One region of the Paenibacillus sp. FSL H3-0469 genome, then DNA from elsewhere that is predicted to be linked to it. Evidence: riboswitches for the same ligand, from Rfam matches in the RefSeq annotation. Region 1 holds a riboswitch; each other region holds the start of a gene.
The links. Region 1 has a riboswitch for cobalamin ahead of NSS83_RS22235 (anaerobic ribonucleoside triphosphate reductase). Riboswitches for the same ligand answer to the same signal wherever they lie in the genome.

Region 1 (4,699 bases):
GCATTACGAGTGCGTTGCTCTACCCCTGAGCTACACCAGCCTACAGACCTCTGTGTCTGCCAAACAAAAAATATTATAACTCTTCCAGCGGAAAACGCAACCCCTTTTTCCGCTGGTTGCTGTATCCTCAGCCGTGCATTAGCCGTGCATCAGTCCCAGCCCGCGGAAATAATCCAGCGCGAGCTTAGCGCTTGCAAGGGAGGATACCTCATAAGCCTCTTGTTCTACAATATAATAGAGAATTCCGCTCTGCTCCGCGATCTCGAAGACGCTCCGGAAATCTACCTCTCCCTTTCCAAGATCAGTCTCCTCATTGTCTGCTCCGAAATCCTTAATGTGGACCAGCGGAACACGTCCGGCGTACCGTGATACATATTGAGCCGGGTTAGCTCCGCCCCTGTGTACCCAGCCCAAATCGAACTCTGCCAGCATCTGCTCCGCAGGAATCTGCTCCAGCCAGATATCGATGACCGCCTTGCCGTCAACCTCTGCGAATTCATAATCATGGTTGTGATAACCGTACTGCATCCCTGCCGCCCGGACCATCGCGGAAGCCTTCTCCAGGAATGGAATGATTCTTGTTACATCCTCTATGGAAGGGTTCGGCGGAAGCGGTGCCGACGGGGTGATCATATATTGCAGTCCGAGCTCTATACCGTATTCAATCTCTTTGGCTAATGCCTGTTCCATCTTATCCAGACTGCTGAAGTCCAGGCCTACATGCGCCGAAGGGGCAGCCAGGCCAAGCTCATCCAGCTTACGGCGCAGTTCCCCTGCAGATACACCGAAATAACCGGCGAATTCCACTGCGTGGTACCCCATCTCTGCCACCTTGGCCAGTGTACCGAGGAAATCGCGTTCCGTCTGGTCACGCAATGTATACATTTGAATTCCGATCTGCTGTGCTGCTTCTGTCATGAAGAATCCGCTCCTTATCGGTTAATTCTGATTAGATACTATAATGGTTACTCTCCTTGCAGCTTGCGCTCCACGGATTCCAGCTTGCTGCGGCTGGTGGAGGGCTTGTCGCGCCGGTCGTCGATCTTGAGCGAGGTTGAGACTCTCTGCGCCCCGGCGGTGAACGGCGACTCATGCAGCGCTTCTACCGCAGCCAGAATCCGCGCTACCGGCCCTTCAATAATCGTTCCCATGGAAGTAAGCTCGTAGGTTATGCCCTCCACCGTCTCCAGCACGCGCTGCATCTCGGCCACATAGCTGCTGAGGCTGGTACTGCCTGTGCCAACCGGAATAACGGTCACTTCGCCAATTGCCATCGTAATCACCCTCCTGATTATCTGATCTGCCTGCCCCCTGATTATCCTCTTATTGTACCGCTTCGCCAAGCTTCCCACAAATCCCCTGCCCGCCCCGCTACTCTCTCAATATTCGTTAAAAAGATTACGAGGATTAGACGCACTCTATTTATGGATTCTTTGTGGCGTATTTTCGGAGAATTTATGAAAAATTCAAGGCAGATTTAGAGGAAAGTTGTGGATTACCTGTGGACTAACTGTGGATCAGCTGTGAGTAAAAGCGCCGAACCCGCTCCCCGTGCGGGATTGCAAAAAAACATTTACAAACACAATATATTGCGGTACGTTTATTGAACGATATCAAAATATAGTAGAAACAGGTGTTTCACCCCTAGTAATAGAGGTGAGACTTAATAGGGAAGCGCGGTGCAAAGCCGCTGCGGTCCCGCCACTGTAACCGGATGCTCCCAGGGTGCGATGCCCAGGGCCGCATTCTCCGGCTAATTGCCACTAAGGGGCGGAATAAGCCCCCCGGGAAGGCGCCGGAGGAGTTGCCGGAAGCCAGGAGACCTGCCTGTTTCGGTGGCACCGCTTAGACTCCTGCGAGGAACAGGGGAGGTGTCCGTATGCGGCCTGCCATAGCAGAGTTAGCCTTCCGTCAATCGGGCCAGAGGCTGCCGATACCTGAGGACGATCAAATGATTATCTTCAGGTATCGGCTCTGCGGAATATACAAGAACGGGCGAAAGCTATTCGTCCCTTGTCTGCTCGTATATTCCACCCAGACCACAGGCAAATTTCCGCTTTCTGGAGCTTTGCATCCTGCATTCGGGCATTTCCGGCCTTCCCGGCCGGAGGTGCTTTTTTAACGCTTACAATACCCGAGAGGAGAGAGTTATATAATGACACTGCTGGAGAAACGTTATAACGAAGGACAAGCTGCACAGGAGGATCTTTTGGAAGAGGTCATTCATCTGGGACGGGATATTATCGACAGCCGGGATCTGGATCTGCTGCGCGAGAACGCCAACCTGAACGGGGAGAGCTTTTCCGGCAAAATGAGCAAGTTCGGCAGTGAATACTCCAAATGGTATGCCCGCAACTTCACCATGCCGCCACAGCTGGTACAGGCTACCTTGGATAATGTCGTCTATGTACATGACCTTGATCAATACGCCATTGGAACCACGAACTGCATCTTCATTCCGTTCGAACGGCTTCTCCGTGAAGGCTTCAATACCGGCAACGGCAGTGTACGGCCTCCCAACTCGATTATGACGGCGATGTCGCTGGTGGCGATTATTTTCCAGTCACAGCAGAATGCGCAATACGGCGGCGTATCCGCCAACAAGCTGGATTATGATCTGGCCCCTTATGTTACCAAATCCTTCTCCAAGCTCTTCCGCAAAGGTCTGGAGTATTTCGAGGAGAATGCAGAAGTGTCTGAGCTTGGGGAGATTACGATGAGCCGCAGCGATCTGGCTGAGCAGTATCCGCGCGCCTTCCGTTTTGCCCTTAAGGAGACAGAGAGCGAGACTCTGCAGGCCGCAGAGAGTATGGTACATAACCTGAATACGATGTCCAGCCGCTCCGGCGGACAGATTCCTTTTACCAGCATCAACTACGGCACCTGTACCTCCCCGGAGGGCCAGCTTGTGATCAGCTCGCTGCTGACGGCCACCATGAACGGACTGGGCAGCGGAGAGACGCCGGTGTTCCCGATTCAGATCTTCAAATGTAAGCAAGGCATCAACCAGCAGCCGGGTGATCCTAACTACGAGCTGTTCCTGAAGGCAGCCGAGTGCTCGGCGCGCAGATTGTATCCGAACTTCGCCAACCTGGACGCTCCGTTGAATATGCAATATTATGATCCGGCTGACCCGGATACCGAATTCGCTACCATGGGCTGCCGCACCCGTGTGCTCGGCGACCGCTTCGGACGTAACCACTGCTCCGGCAAAGGCAACCTGTCCTTCAACACGCTCAACCTGGTGCGTCTTGGTCTGGCCCACGGCACGATAACCAACCGCCGTCTCGCTGCTGATGAAGAAGGGTTCTTCGATGACCTCACTCACTATATGGATATTGCGCTCGACGGCCTGCTGCACCGCTTCCGTATTCAGGCTTCCCAGAAGGCCAAAGCCTCCGATTTCATGATGCGTGAAGGCGTCTGGGAGGGCGGCGAGCAGCTTGCCCCTGATGACAGCGTAGGCGAACTGCTGAAGCACGGCAGTCTGTCGCTGGGCTTCATTGGAATGGCAGAATGCATGAAAGCTATGTACGGCAAGCACCACGGCGAAGATATGGAGATTCACGCCAAGGCTGTAGCCATCGTCCGCCACATGCGTGAATATTGCGACCGCAAGAGCGAGGAGCTTAACCTCAACATCACCTTGTTCGCAACACCGGCCGAAGGTCTCTCCGGCAAGTTCACGAAGATCGACCGCAACGTGCTCGGCTCTATCCCTGGCGTAACCGACCGTGAATACTATACGAACTCGTTCCACATTCCGGTCTACCATGAACTGAGCGCAGCCAAGAAGATTAGCCTGGAAGCTCCGTTCCATGAATATTGCAACGCCGGAGCGATCTCCTATGTCGAGCTGAACGGCAATGCCCGGAGCAACCCGTCAGCTTTCGTCAAAATCATCAAATACGCGCTGGAGCAGGACATCAGCTACTTCAGCATTAACCATCCGATTGACCGCTGCTCCGGCTGCGGCTATGAAGGGGTCATCGGCACGAATTGCCCGACCTGCAATGCCCATGAGGATACCACCCATATCCGCCGTCTGCGCCGGGTTACCGGGTATCTGACCGGTGACTATCAGACCCGCTTCAATGCCGCCAAGCAAGCCGAAGTCCGGGACCGTGTTAAGCATCTATGAACATCTGCGGATATTACCCGGAGTCGATCAATGAAGGGGAAGGCCTGCGGGCCGTCCTCTTCTTCAGCGGCTGCCGCCACCGCTGCCCGGGCTGCTTCAACCCGAAGACCTGGAACTTTAACTTCGGGGAAGTCTTCACCCCGGAGCGGCGGCGGGAGATCATAGAGGAGATTGCAGGCAATCCGCTGCTGGACGGCTTGACGCTGGCGGGCGGGGACCCTTTTTTCTCGGCTGAGGAGGCTGCTGGCTTCATTCATGAGCTGCGCGCCGAGCTGCCGGACTTCCCGGTATGGATCTATACCGGCTATACGTACGAGGAGCTTACGGCTTCACCGGGCTCTGCGGAATGGAAGCTGCTGGCCTTGTGCCAGGTCGTGATCGACGGACGGTTCGTCGAAGAGCTCAAAGACCTTACCCTCTCCTACCGGGGAAGCAGCAACCAGCGGATTATCGATATTCCGGCGAGTCTGGCGGGAGATAGGGTCGTTCTGTGGGAGCCGGAGCTGAGCTTTCAAGGGGTATGAACATTGCCGGAAGGATTATGTATAGCGTGAACAT
Region 2 (4,699 bases), 590 kb from region 1:
TCACCTTGTACATCCAGCCGCTCTCTGCCCCGTGATCACTCTCATACAAATTATCTATACCTTCCACGTAAGCAAATGCCTTGCTGCCCTGATATTCCATCTGGATCTTCTGCCCCCGTGTAATCCGCTTCAGCAGGTCCAGCACACTCTCTCCCTGCTTGATCTCATACTGGGCGGCGGCCAGAATCACACCATGCTCCTCATCTCCGGTGATGGAGAGGGTGACCACGTTGTCCGGCTTGGGTGTAACTGCCGGAGAATGCGTGGCGGCTGGCGGCTTGGGCGTGGCCGCCGGAGCGGGCTTGGGGGTCGGCGGCTTGATTGTGGCCGCCGGGGGCTGCGCCGCCGCTGCGTTTGGCGGCGCCTGGGTCTTGGCGGGCTCGCTCGCGCCCGCCGGTGGCTGCGCCGCCGCTGCGCTTGGCGGCGCCTGGGTCTTGGCGGGCTCGCTCCTGCCCGCCGGGGGCTGCGCCGCCGCTGCGCTTGGCGGCGCCTGGGTCTTGGCGGGCTCGCCCCTGCCCGCCTGCGCTGGAGCTGCCGTACCATCCGCAGGGGCGGATGGTACGGCAGTGCCCTCAGCGGCTCCCGGCAGCGGAGCCGCTTCGTCTCCAGGCCGCGGCGTCTGCGCGGCCGGGGTCCCGGCGGGCGGCTGCGTGCCGCCGCCTGCCTGATCCGGCTGCGCAGAGGAGCAGCCGGAGAGCAGCAATACCATCAGCAGGAGAAGCAGCGGAGCCAGCCTTCCCCGGCCTCTTTTGACTAGATAGAACATTACCTGCACACCTCCACAAAAAGGGAAAAGAACGGGGGCCAGTCAGCCTGTTCCCCGTTCCTTCATACACCTTATGCTTACTTTTCAAGACATATCCGAACTAATTCCAAGCAAAATCGCCTGTCTAATGGGCCTGCAACGCTTCAACAACCCTATACGCCTCAACTACTCATCGGCACGGGGGCGTTAGTTAGATTTTCTACACTTAATTATTCTTGTTACGCACCTGTATAGAAATTAGTTGGATTTCAGGCATCTAATTCTGCCCACAACCCATCATACGGGAGCTTCGGGCGTGAATAAGTGTTGTTTTTCCAACTAACTCCCGCTTTGCAGCAAATCCTGCCAAATTAGATGTCATTTATCCACTTATTGTCCGCCCCAGCGTACAGCACCCATCCTGCAGCGGAATGGAACTTTCAACTAAACTATACCATCCCCTACTCTTACTCAACTATGGCAATCTAACCGCTACAGCAGCAGCCATCTCACGGGTTACCACAGCAGTAGGCTCAAATGCGCCGCCGGTGCCGCTCATATATCCAAGTCCCGTTACCGTGCGGACAGCGGACAATGCATAGTCACTAATTTTATCTTCGTCGCTGAACTTACCAGCGCCTGCTCCGGCTCCAGCTGCATCCAGCTTAAAAGCTCTAACCATCATCACAGCCATATCCTGGCGTGTAACCAGCCCGTCCGGTTTGAACGTCGTGGCGCTCACGCCGCTGATAATACCTAACTCCTTCGCGCGGTTCACTGTTCCATAATACCATGTACCCGCCTTAACATCACTGAAGGCCCCAGCGGAAGACGCCGCAGACGGCTCGTTCCCGGTTAAGCGCAGCAGCAGTGCTGCAAATTCAGCACGAGTAATATTCTTTTTCGGTGCAAACAGCAGACTGCCCTCACTCACACCATTCATCAGCTTGCGGTCATACGCCGTGTATACCGACTCCAGCGCCCAAGGCGAGATCGACTTCACATCGGCAAAAGCCGGACGGTCCGCCGCCGCAGAAGCCACCGTTACCGGGACCGTATGACGGACAACTGCTGGGGTTTTATCCTTCAGATATCCCGTAACCGTCAGGGTATATTTATTCGCCGGCAGACCTCCGACCACAACAGCCACGCCCGCAGCATCTGTAACTGCTGTTTTACCGCCGATGGTTACCTGTACGCCTGCTGCCGGTGAAGTTACCGGATCAGAGGTGAAGGTCGCCTCATTCCATACCCATTGCTTCTGGGTTACCTGCACCTTCAGCTCTTGTCCAGGCTGCGGCTGTGCGGGAGTCACGGTTACGGCATCAACCACCTGCGTGTTGTCCCCGCCATAATAGACTACTATGCGGTCATTCTCCTCCAGCGCGAAATCGCCCATCCCTACACTTGGATAGATCCATGCTCCGCCGCGGGCAACCACATACATCCAGCCATCATATCCGCCAAAAGTACCCGCAATCACGCCGCCGATCCCCGTCACATAATTGCCTGCTTCATTGACCAGGGCCAGGCGCTTAGCGGCGGCTGTCTTTTCCAGTGCCTTAAGTACATTTCCGGCGTACACGCTGCCCTCAGCCAAGGTTCCATTTGGACCTTCCACAGTAACCGAGACACTTACCTGAGGATTCTTCACTGGTGTGCCGCTAAAATCAAAGAGCTTGCCGCCTGTACCAAACAGCTTGTACGCTACCAAAGCCTCCAGAGCCTGCTCCGTTGAGAGCGGATTGGAGCTGCCGCCCGCAGTGTGGACGAATCCGCCACCCTCTGCGCTGAAGCTCAGCAGCTTGCTGACCAGATTGATCTGGCCTTTGGTGTACTCTGCTCCCGCCGGATCAATGCCGAAGGCAGACAGACCGATAATGGCCTGAGCCACACTCTCGCTGCTGTCGCCATATCCGCCGTTCTTGTCCTGTGCCTTAGCCAGCCAGGCTGCCGCCCGCTGACCAGCAGTATTCACGGCTGCTTCCTGCTTGTGTCCAGCCAGTGCATTCAGCGTCATCGCTGTCATATCCGGATCACTCGCACCCGTGGTCAGGGTGAAGCCGCCGTCCGGGTTTTGCTTCGCCAGAATCTCTGCCAGCAGCTTAGACTGTGTCCATTTCGCATTTGCCGGGATTGTATAACTGCCGGAATCCAGAGCCAGCAGTGCATAGACCGGATTATTCAGCGTCTGGCCGGTAATTGCCTCGTGATTGTAGAGCTTCTCGATCAGGTTATAGCCTGCCACCTTCTCAGGGTCGCCGCCCAGTGCCTTAACAGCAAGTGTGATGCGGGCATAGTCCGTAGCTCTGGCAAAAACACCCTTAGCCTCACTCAGCTTACCTTCAAGCGCCTTCAGATAGCTGGCTGGAACCTTGTAGCCTGCTTGTGCAAGGCCAATCGCCTGCCAGTCCGACTGGACTCCGTTCTTCAGCATGTATTCTGCAGTAGCATAGACCGCAGCGGTCACACTGGCTGCCTCACTTGCGGGCAGAGCGGATACCGCCGGTGCGGAAGTTCCGCCTGCCTGTGCAGCAGCAGCTTGTCCTGCCGGGGCTACGGCTGCTCCCAGCAGTGCAAACAGCATGATAACAGCAAGTCCCAACCGTGTGAACCTGAATGATAGAGAATGGTTCTTCATAACTAACCTCTTTCCTGAAATAGAATGGATAAATCCTGCTTCCTTACGCAGATAGAGCAGCAACCTAAAGACCGCCCTATGCAGGGCGGCCGGGGAAGAACTTTCGCACAGGGCGGCTGAGGGAGTTGATTACTCTCCCACATTACATACTATACAGCACATACAGCCCTCGCCAATATCAGCATCTGCTTCACATTCTTACCCCCGAAGAATAGAAACAACATCGAAAAAGGCAGGTCTCCTGGCTCATACTTCACCGCTTCCCCCGCCTTCCCATCCGCTTAGCAGACAGTGGCTCTTCAGGAGTTGCTCCGTATTTACAGTGGCGGGACCGCGCCGGACTTGCACCGGGCTTCCCTTTTAAGCAGATTCCTCTATTAGACATAGCCCTGCCAGCATCTGCTAGCGACAGCGCGCGGTCTCTAAGGCAATCTGCACCTTTTCCTCAAGCTTATTAAATTTTAATATTCTCAAACCATCATATCGACTATTCCCCTGTATGTCTATAGACAAGCTACATCTATTCCAGCTCCCCCAAAGCTCAGCCCATTCCGCACAAAAATCCTGAACAGCACATGCCCGCTCCTCCGGCACATCGTACTATTCAGGACTATAAAAAGTTACTCTTCTGCTGCTAATCAAGACGTTGGTCTACTGCTAATCAACACACTAGCGCACCTATGGAGACACCGGCAGAAGGCCGATTGTATTATGTACATCAGAATTAGTATAAAAGCAGCTGATAACGCATTCTGTTGCACTTCATACCATCAATTCCGGCAAATCCCCTCAGCCGGGCCAAATCCCAAAAATCTACTGCACCAAATACAACAGAACGCCATATTAACTCCATTATGCCTGATTCTAGTGTACGAAGTGCAATTGAGAAGCTTCTTTCGGACATCAGCGCACTTATAGGCTACAATTCACATATGTCGATTGAATTACTCTGAGCACTACCCGATCGCGTTAGTTAAAAGCTTACGCAGCCTGCTTATGGCCGCTGTGTTATTCCGCATCCGTGTCCGCTTCCGGGCTTGCGGAAGCGGATGGCTCCGCACTAGGCGCGGCTGTAGCTGTAGCTTCCGGGGCGCTGCCCGGATCTGCCGCCAGCTTCAGCGAGTATCTTCCGGCGGTGATCATATCACCCGCCGCCAGCTTCGCGCCTGCTGATAGCTCCACCGTCACCTCGTATACGCGTGACGGAAGATTCCCCGCCGCCGCTGGAGAGGCGGCGGCTCCACTGTCCGCATCGCCGTCCGCTCCGGCACCTGCTTCACCCTTCGCATCGCCGTCTACTCCGGCGCCTGCCT
Region 3 (4,699 bases), 1.6 Mb from region 1:
GCTTCTTCAATCTGGCGCGTCCGTCTGCCGCTGCGCGGATTATAGAACGCAATGACGAAATCCGCTGCCCCCGCCGCCTCCACACGCGCAGCAATGCTCTCCCAGGGCGTAAGATGGTCACTTAGGCTGATCGTGCAGGAATCATGCATAACCGGCGCCCCCAGCAGTGAGGAGCAGGACTGGATCGCCGATATTCCCGGAACCACCTCAACCTGCACTCCCTCGGAGCGGCTCCAGCCGCGTTCGATCAACACCTCGTAGACCAGCCCTGCCATTCCATAGACACCGGCATCCCCGCTGGAGATTACTGCAATGGTCTGACCCGCCTCTGCTCTGCGGACGGCCTCCTGGGCCCGGCTGACCTCCTCGGTCATTCCCGTACCAACAATCTCCTGGTGCCGCAGCAGCGGCCGGATCAGATCTACATAAGTGGTATAGCCGATGACTGCCTCGCTCTCATCCAGCGCAGCCAGTGCACGGCCGGTAATATGCTCCAGCGCTCCGGGGCCGAAGCCGATAATCAGCAGTTTCCCTTGTTTATTCATTCCTCTTCCCCCGTTCATCATGTGAAACCTATAGATTTTTATATTTTAAGCGCAAGCAGCTTATGCAGCTTCACTTTGAATTCGCCGGCGGTGCGGGGAGCGCTCTGCCCTGCGGTCAGGCTGGCTGGCAGGCTGAACCATAAATCAGCCAGCAGCGGCAATCCCAGCCCGATGGACAATAGCTCCTCCCGTCCCGCAAAAATCTCCTCCGGCGTCCCCGACGCCCGGCATCTTCCATGCTCCAGTACAATAATCCAGTCCGCCCAGCGGTAGGCCAGGTCCATATCATGCGTAGCCATAACTATGGTTGTCCCTTTATCATGTATGGCTTCAAGTCCCTTCAGCATCTGTGTTTCCGATAACGGGTCCAGATACGAGGTCGGCTCATCCAGCAGAATCAGCTCCGGCTCCATAGCCAGCACACCGGCGAGTGCCGTGCGTTTCTTCTGGCCCAGGCTAAGCTGGTGAATCGGTTTATCGCCCAGATCGGTCAGATTCAGCAGTTCCATGACTTCCCGGCAGCGCGCAGCAATAGCCGGTTCAGCCATGCCGCTGCCGCGCAGCCCGAATGACACATCCTCCAGCGGTGTGCTGAGGATCAGCTGCTGCTCGGGGTCCTGGAAGACCAGGCCCACTCTCCGCCGCAGAGCGGCCAGCTCTTTTTTGGAGTAGGATAATGCCTTCCCTCCTTGCACAACCGTACCCTGCTGCGGGCGCAGAATGCCGACGGCATGCAGGAAGAGCGTCGATTTGCCTGAACCGTTATGCCCAAGCACCGCCGTCTTGCTGCCTGCTGGAATGGAGAACGTCAGTTCATGCAGCGCAGGCTCCTTCGTATCCGGGTAATGGAACGCCACTCCGTCACAAGCCAAGCTAGATTCCTGATCCATGGCCGGCTCCTTTCATGTATTAGAGATAAAGTACGCTTCAGCCAGCAGCAGCAGCGCAATACCGGCATAAGCCTGGATTGAATAGCGCCGCGGCACAGGACGCGCTGTATATGGCGGGAGAATAATCTCGTCTGTGAATCCGCGCGCCAGCAGCCCCTGCGATAATCCGTAATAACGGTGCATCGTGTTGCCGAACAACGCTCCTGCCATGGCCGCAGTCTCCCGCAGTCTAGCCTTGTAGCCACGGCGGCCTCCGCGCAGTCTGCGGGCCAGCAGCAGACCATGCGCTGCATCACTCAGCAGGAACAGGAAGCGGTACATAATCAGCATCAGCTCCAGGACAATCTGCGGCATCCGCAGCCTGCGCAGCACCTGCAAAAGCTCACTAAACGGAGTAGTGAACATCAGGAAAAAGAAACAGCTCATGCAAGCAGAGATTCTGGCCAGCAGCCCCCCTGCCCGCTGAAGCCCCGCCGCTGTAACATATACCGGAAGGTTCAGTCCCGGAAGCGGGAATATACCAGCCTGACCCGCTGCCGGATGCCCGAATTCCACGAGCAGTGCCGGTACGCTAAGCGCATAGAACAGCAGCGCTGTGCCGAACAGCATGCCATAAGCACGGAAGGGAATACGGGCCTGCAATACACACCAGGACATCATCCATAGGGTGATTGCAGCCTGCAGTACCGGATGTACGGTGTAAGAGAGCAGGAACATCAGGGCTGCGAACGAGCTTTTCCACATAGGGGACAACTGGCGCAGCGCATTATTGTAGGAGAGAACGTCAATCCGCCGGATCACTTGCTGCTATGCTGCTTCGTCCCGCCTTGCTTGCCCTTGAGCAGCCCCAGGGTATAACCGATCACTCCGGCACCAATCGCTGCCTGCAATGCAAACAGCATACTCTCCGTCTCCCCCGGGAGCTCAGTCAGCGGCTTGAACCACGGCTTATAATCAGGATTAATCTCGGTAATTACACCTTCAGCCGCATCATCCGCCCCGCCGAATTCCCCGTTGACCAGCAGCAGCGGCAGAATAACCAGCAGAATAACAACCAGCAGCATCAGTCCGTTTTTCATTTTATTGCTCATTAGGCTCTTCCTCCGTTCACCTTGCGTTTCAGCAGCGACAATTCATTCGGGCTATACGATTTCAGCCAATTCCACAGCAGTACCGTCAACAACCCTTCACTGATGGCCAGCGGGATTTGCGTCACGGCAAAGATTCCCCCGAATTTGAGAAAAGAAGCCAGAACGCCGCCATCCGCCGCCGGAAAAGCCACCGCCAGTTGAAAGGAAGTCACTACATACGTACTCAGATCAGCTACCGCTGCCGCACAGAACAAAGCCAGCTTCTCGCGGTCCGGCAGCTTCATCATCAGCTTATACACGGCATATCCGGCAAAAGGACCCGCCACCGCCATCGAGAACGCATTGGCCCCAAGCGTAGTGATCCCGCCGTGCGCCAGCAGCAGCGCCTGAAACAGCAGGACAATCGAGCCGATTACGCTCATGGGCAGCGGCCCCAGCATTACCGCACCCAGTCCGGTACCGGTTGGGTGGGAGCTGCTTCCGGTAACGGAAGGCATTTTGAGCGCGGACAGAACGAAGGTAAACGCCCCGGCCAGACCCAGCAGCAGCTTCAGCTCCGGGTTCTCCCGGGTCATGACTCTCAGCTTGAAGATTCCCAGCACAAAGAACGGGATAAACGCCGCCCACCAGAACACCGCCCAGCCTACCGGCAGGAATCCTTCCATAATGTGCATCGCGCGGGCCGTACCCGGTTCGTTCAGCATAAAGTAGACCGTAAATCCGGCAACCAGTGCCGCAAAGCTCCACCCTCTGTGTTTTTTCATTTGTCACCCTCCATGTTTGTTGATTTCCCAATCTAAGATCATAAAGCCCAAAAAACCCACCCTAAAGGGTGGGAGTGTATGTACGCAGGCAAATTCGATGGAGTGCGCAGCCTGAAGCCAAGCAGAACAAGGGGCTTACTTCGTCCCATCACTATGGTCCGTATCCTTGTATCCCGCAGCTATCAACCGGTGCCCTCGCTAAGCTCCAAGATTCCTCCGGTCCATCAGGGCAGAACGCCTCTTCTCATTAACCTATCCGTACACCGCTCCTATCCGCGTAGAGTCGTGGTGTGCGTCGACAAGGTAGGTCTCCTGGCTTGGAATACAGGCGCCGCAGGCTTCGTCTTCCCCGGGGCTTCCCGAGTGACCTCATGAAGTGCAGCTCTTCCATACAGTGGCGGGACCGCTCGGGAGTTGCACCCGATTCCCTGTTATCCCTTGCCGCATCCGGCAAGAGCACCTTGTTTCATCGCTAATTCATCTCACATCATAGCGGACCCGGCTCAGCGTGTCTGTGATATAAATTGGAAAAGCTGTCCTGCAGCCAATCATGGCTTGTAGAAATTTTATTTGAGTAATATAATTATTAACTATATAACTTGAACGTGGAGGCATCTGATGAAACTTGATCTAACCGAACAATCCCTGCCCGTGTACGAGGCCCTGTCCAGTACCGTGCGTCTGCACATGCTGCGGCTGCTGTCCGATAAGCCCATGAACGTGAAGGAGCTGGCCGCAGCCCTCAAGCTCAGCAGTGCGATTATGACCATGCATGTGCGAAAGCTGGAAGCCGCCGGGCTGATCACCAGCCACATGGCTCCCGGTAAAAGCGGGCTGCAGAAGATTTGTACACTGGCCGCCGACGGGGCAGAGATTGTTTTTCCGGGACAAGCCCGGACTCCGCGCAGAGGATACCGCAAGGACATCCCGGTGGGGCATTATTCCGACTTCCAGATCGAGCCTACCTGCGGACTGTCTACGACGGAGAGGGTCATCGGGCACTTCGACGATCCCCGTTACTTCTGGGACCAGGAGCGGGTGAACGCCGGAATTCTTTGGTTCGGCAAGGGGTTCGTCGAGTATAAAATCCCGAATTTCCTGCTGTCCAGCCAGCAGCCGGAGGAGCTTGCCATCACGATGGAGATCGCCTCCGAAGCCCCGTCGATTAACAATAACTGGCCGTCGGATATTACCTTCACGCTGAACGGACAATCGCTTGGCTTCTGGACCAGCCCCGGTGACTACGGAGATAATCCGGGAAAATACACCCCGGCCTGGTGGCCTGCACTCACCAATCAATACGGCCTGCTCAAGCAGCTGCGGATTACGCAGTCGGGCACCTTCATGGACGGGCAAAAGCTGTCGGAAGTCACCCTCGATCAGGTAGGCATCCGTAACAAACAATGGAC

Region 2: another riboswitch for cobalamin. It lies ahead of NSS83_RS24715 (S-layer homology domain-containing protein); the one in region 1 lies ahead of NSS83_RS22235 (anaerobic ribonucleoside triphosphate reductase).
Region 3: another riboswitch for cobalamin. It lies ahead of NSS83_RS28880 (energy-coupling factor ABC transporter permease); the one in region 1 lies ahead of NSS83_RS22235 (anaerobic ribonucleoside triphosphate reductase).

What each region holds. Positions count from the first base shown of each region.
Region 1 covers NZ_CP150302.1:5,043,631-5,048,329, reverse strand. Annotated here, with positions in the region: tRNA gene NSS83_RS22250 (tRNA-Thr) at 1-40, opposite strand, end outside; gene NSS83_RS22245 (sugar phosphate isomerase/epimerase) at 139-918, opposite strand; gene NSS83_RS22240 (MTH1187 family thiamine-binding protein) at 966-1,274, opposite strand; cobalamin riboswitch at 1,615-1,846, shown strand; gene NSS83_RS22235 (anaerobic ribonucleoside triphosphate reductase) at 2,156-4,141, shown strand; gene nrdG (anaerobic ribonucleoside-triphosphate reductase activating protein) at 4,138-4,665, shown strand.
Region 2 covers NZ_CP150302.1:5,634,518-5,639,216, reverse strand. Annotated here, with positions in the region: gene NSS83_RS24720 (DUF4430 domain-containing protein) at 1-766, opposite strand, end outside; gene NSS83_RS24715 (S-layer homology domain-containing protein) at 1,221-3,386, opposite strand; cobalamin riboswitch at 3,600-3,793, opposite strand; gene NSS83_RS24710 (hypothetical protein) at 4,395-4,699, opposite strand, start outside.
Region 3 covers NZ_CP150302.1:6,624,790-6,629,488, reverse strand. Annotated here, with positions in the region: gene cobJ (precorrin-3B C(17)-methyltransferase) at 1-545, opposite strand, end outside; gene NSS83_RS28895 (ABC transporter ATP-binding protein) at 584-1,435, opposite strand; gene cbiQ (cobalt ECF transporter T component CbiQ) at 1,448-2,236, opposite strand; gene NSS83_RS28885 (energy-coupling factor ABC transporter substrate-binding protein) at 2,233-2,526, opposite strand; gene NSS83_RS28880 (energy-coupling factor ABC transporter permease) at 2,526-3,290, opposite strand; cobalamin riboswitch at 3,575-3,769, opposite strand; gene NSS83_RS28875 (ArsR family transcriptional regulator) at 3,909-4,699, shown strand, end outside.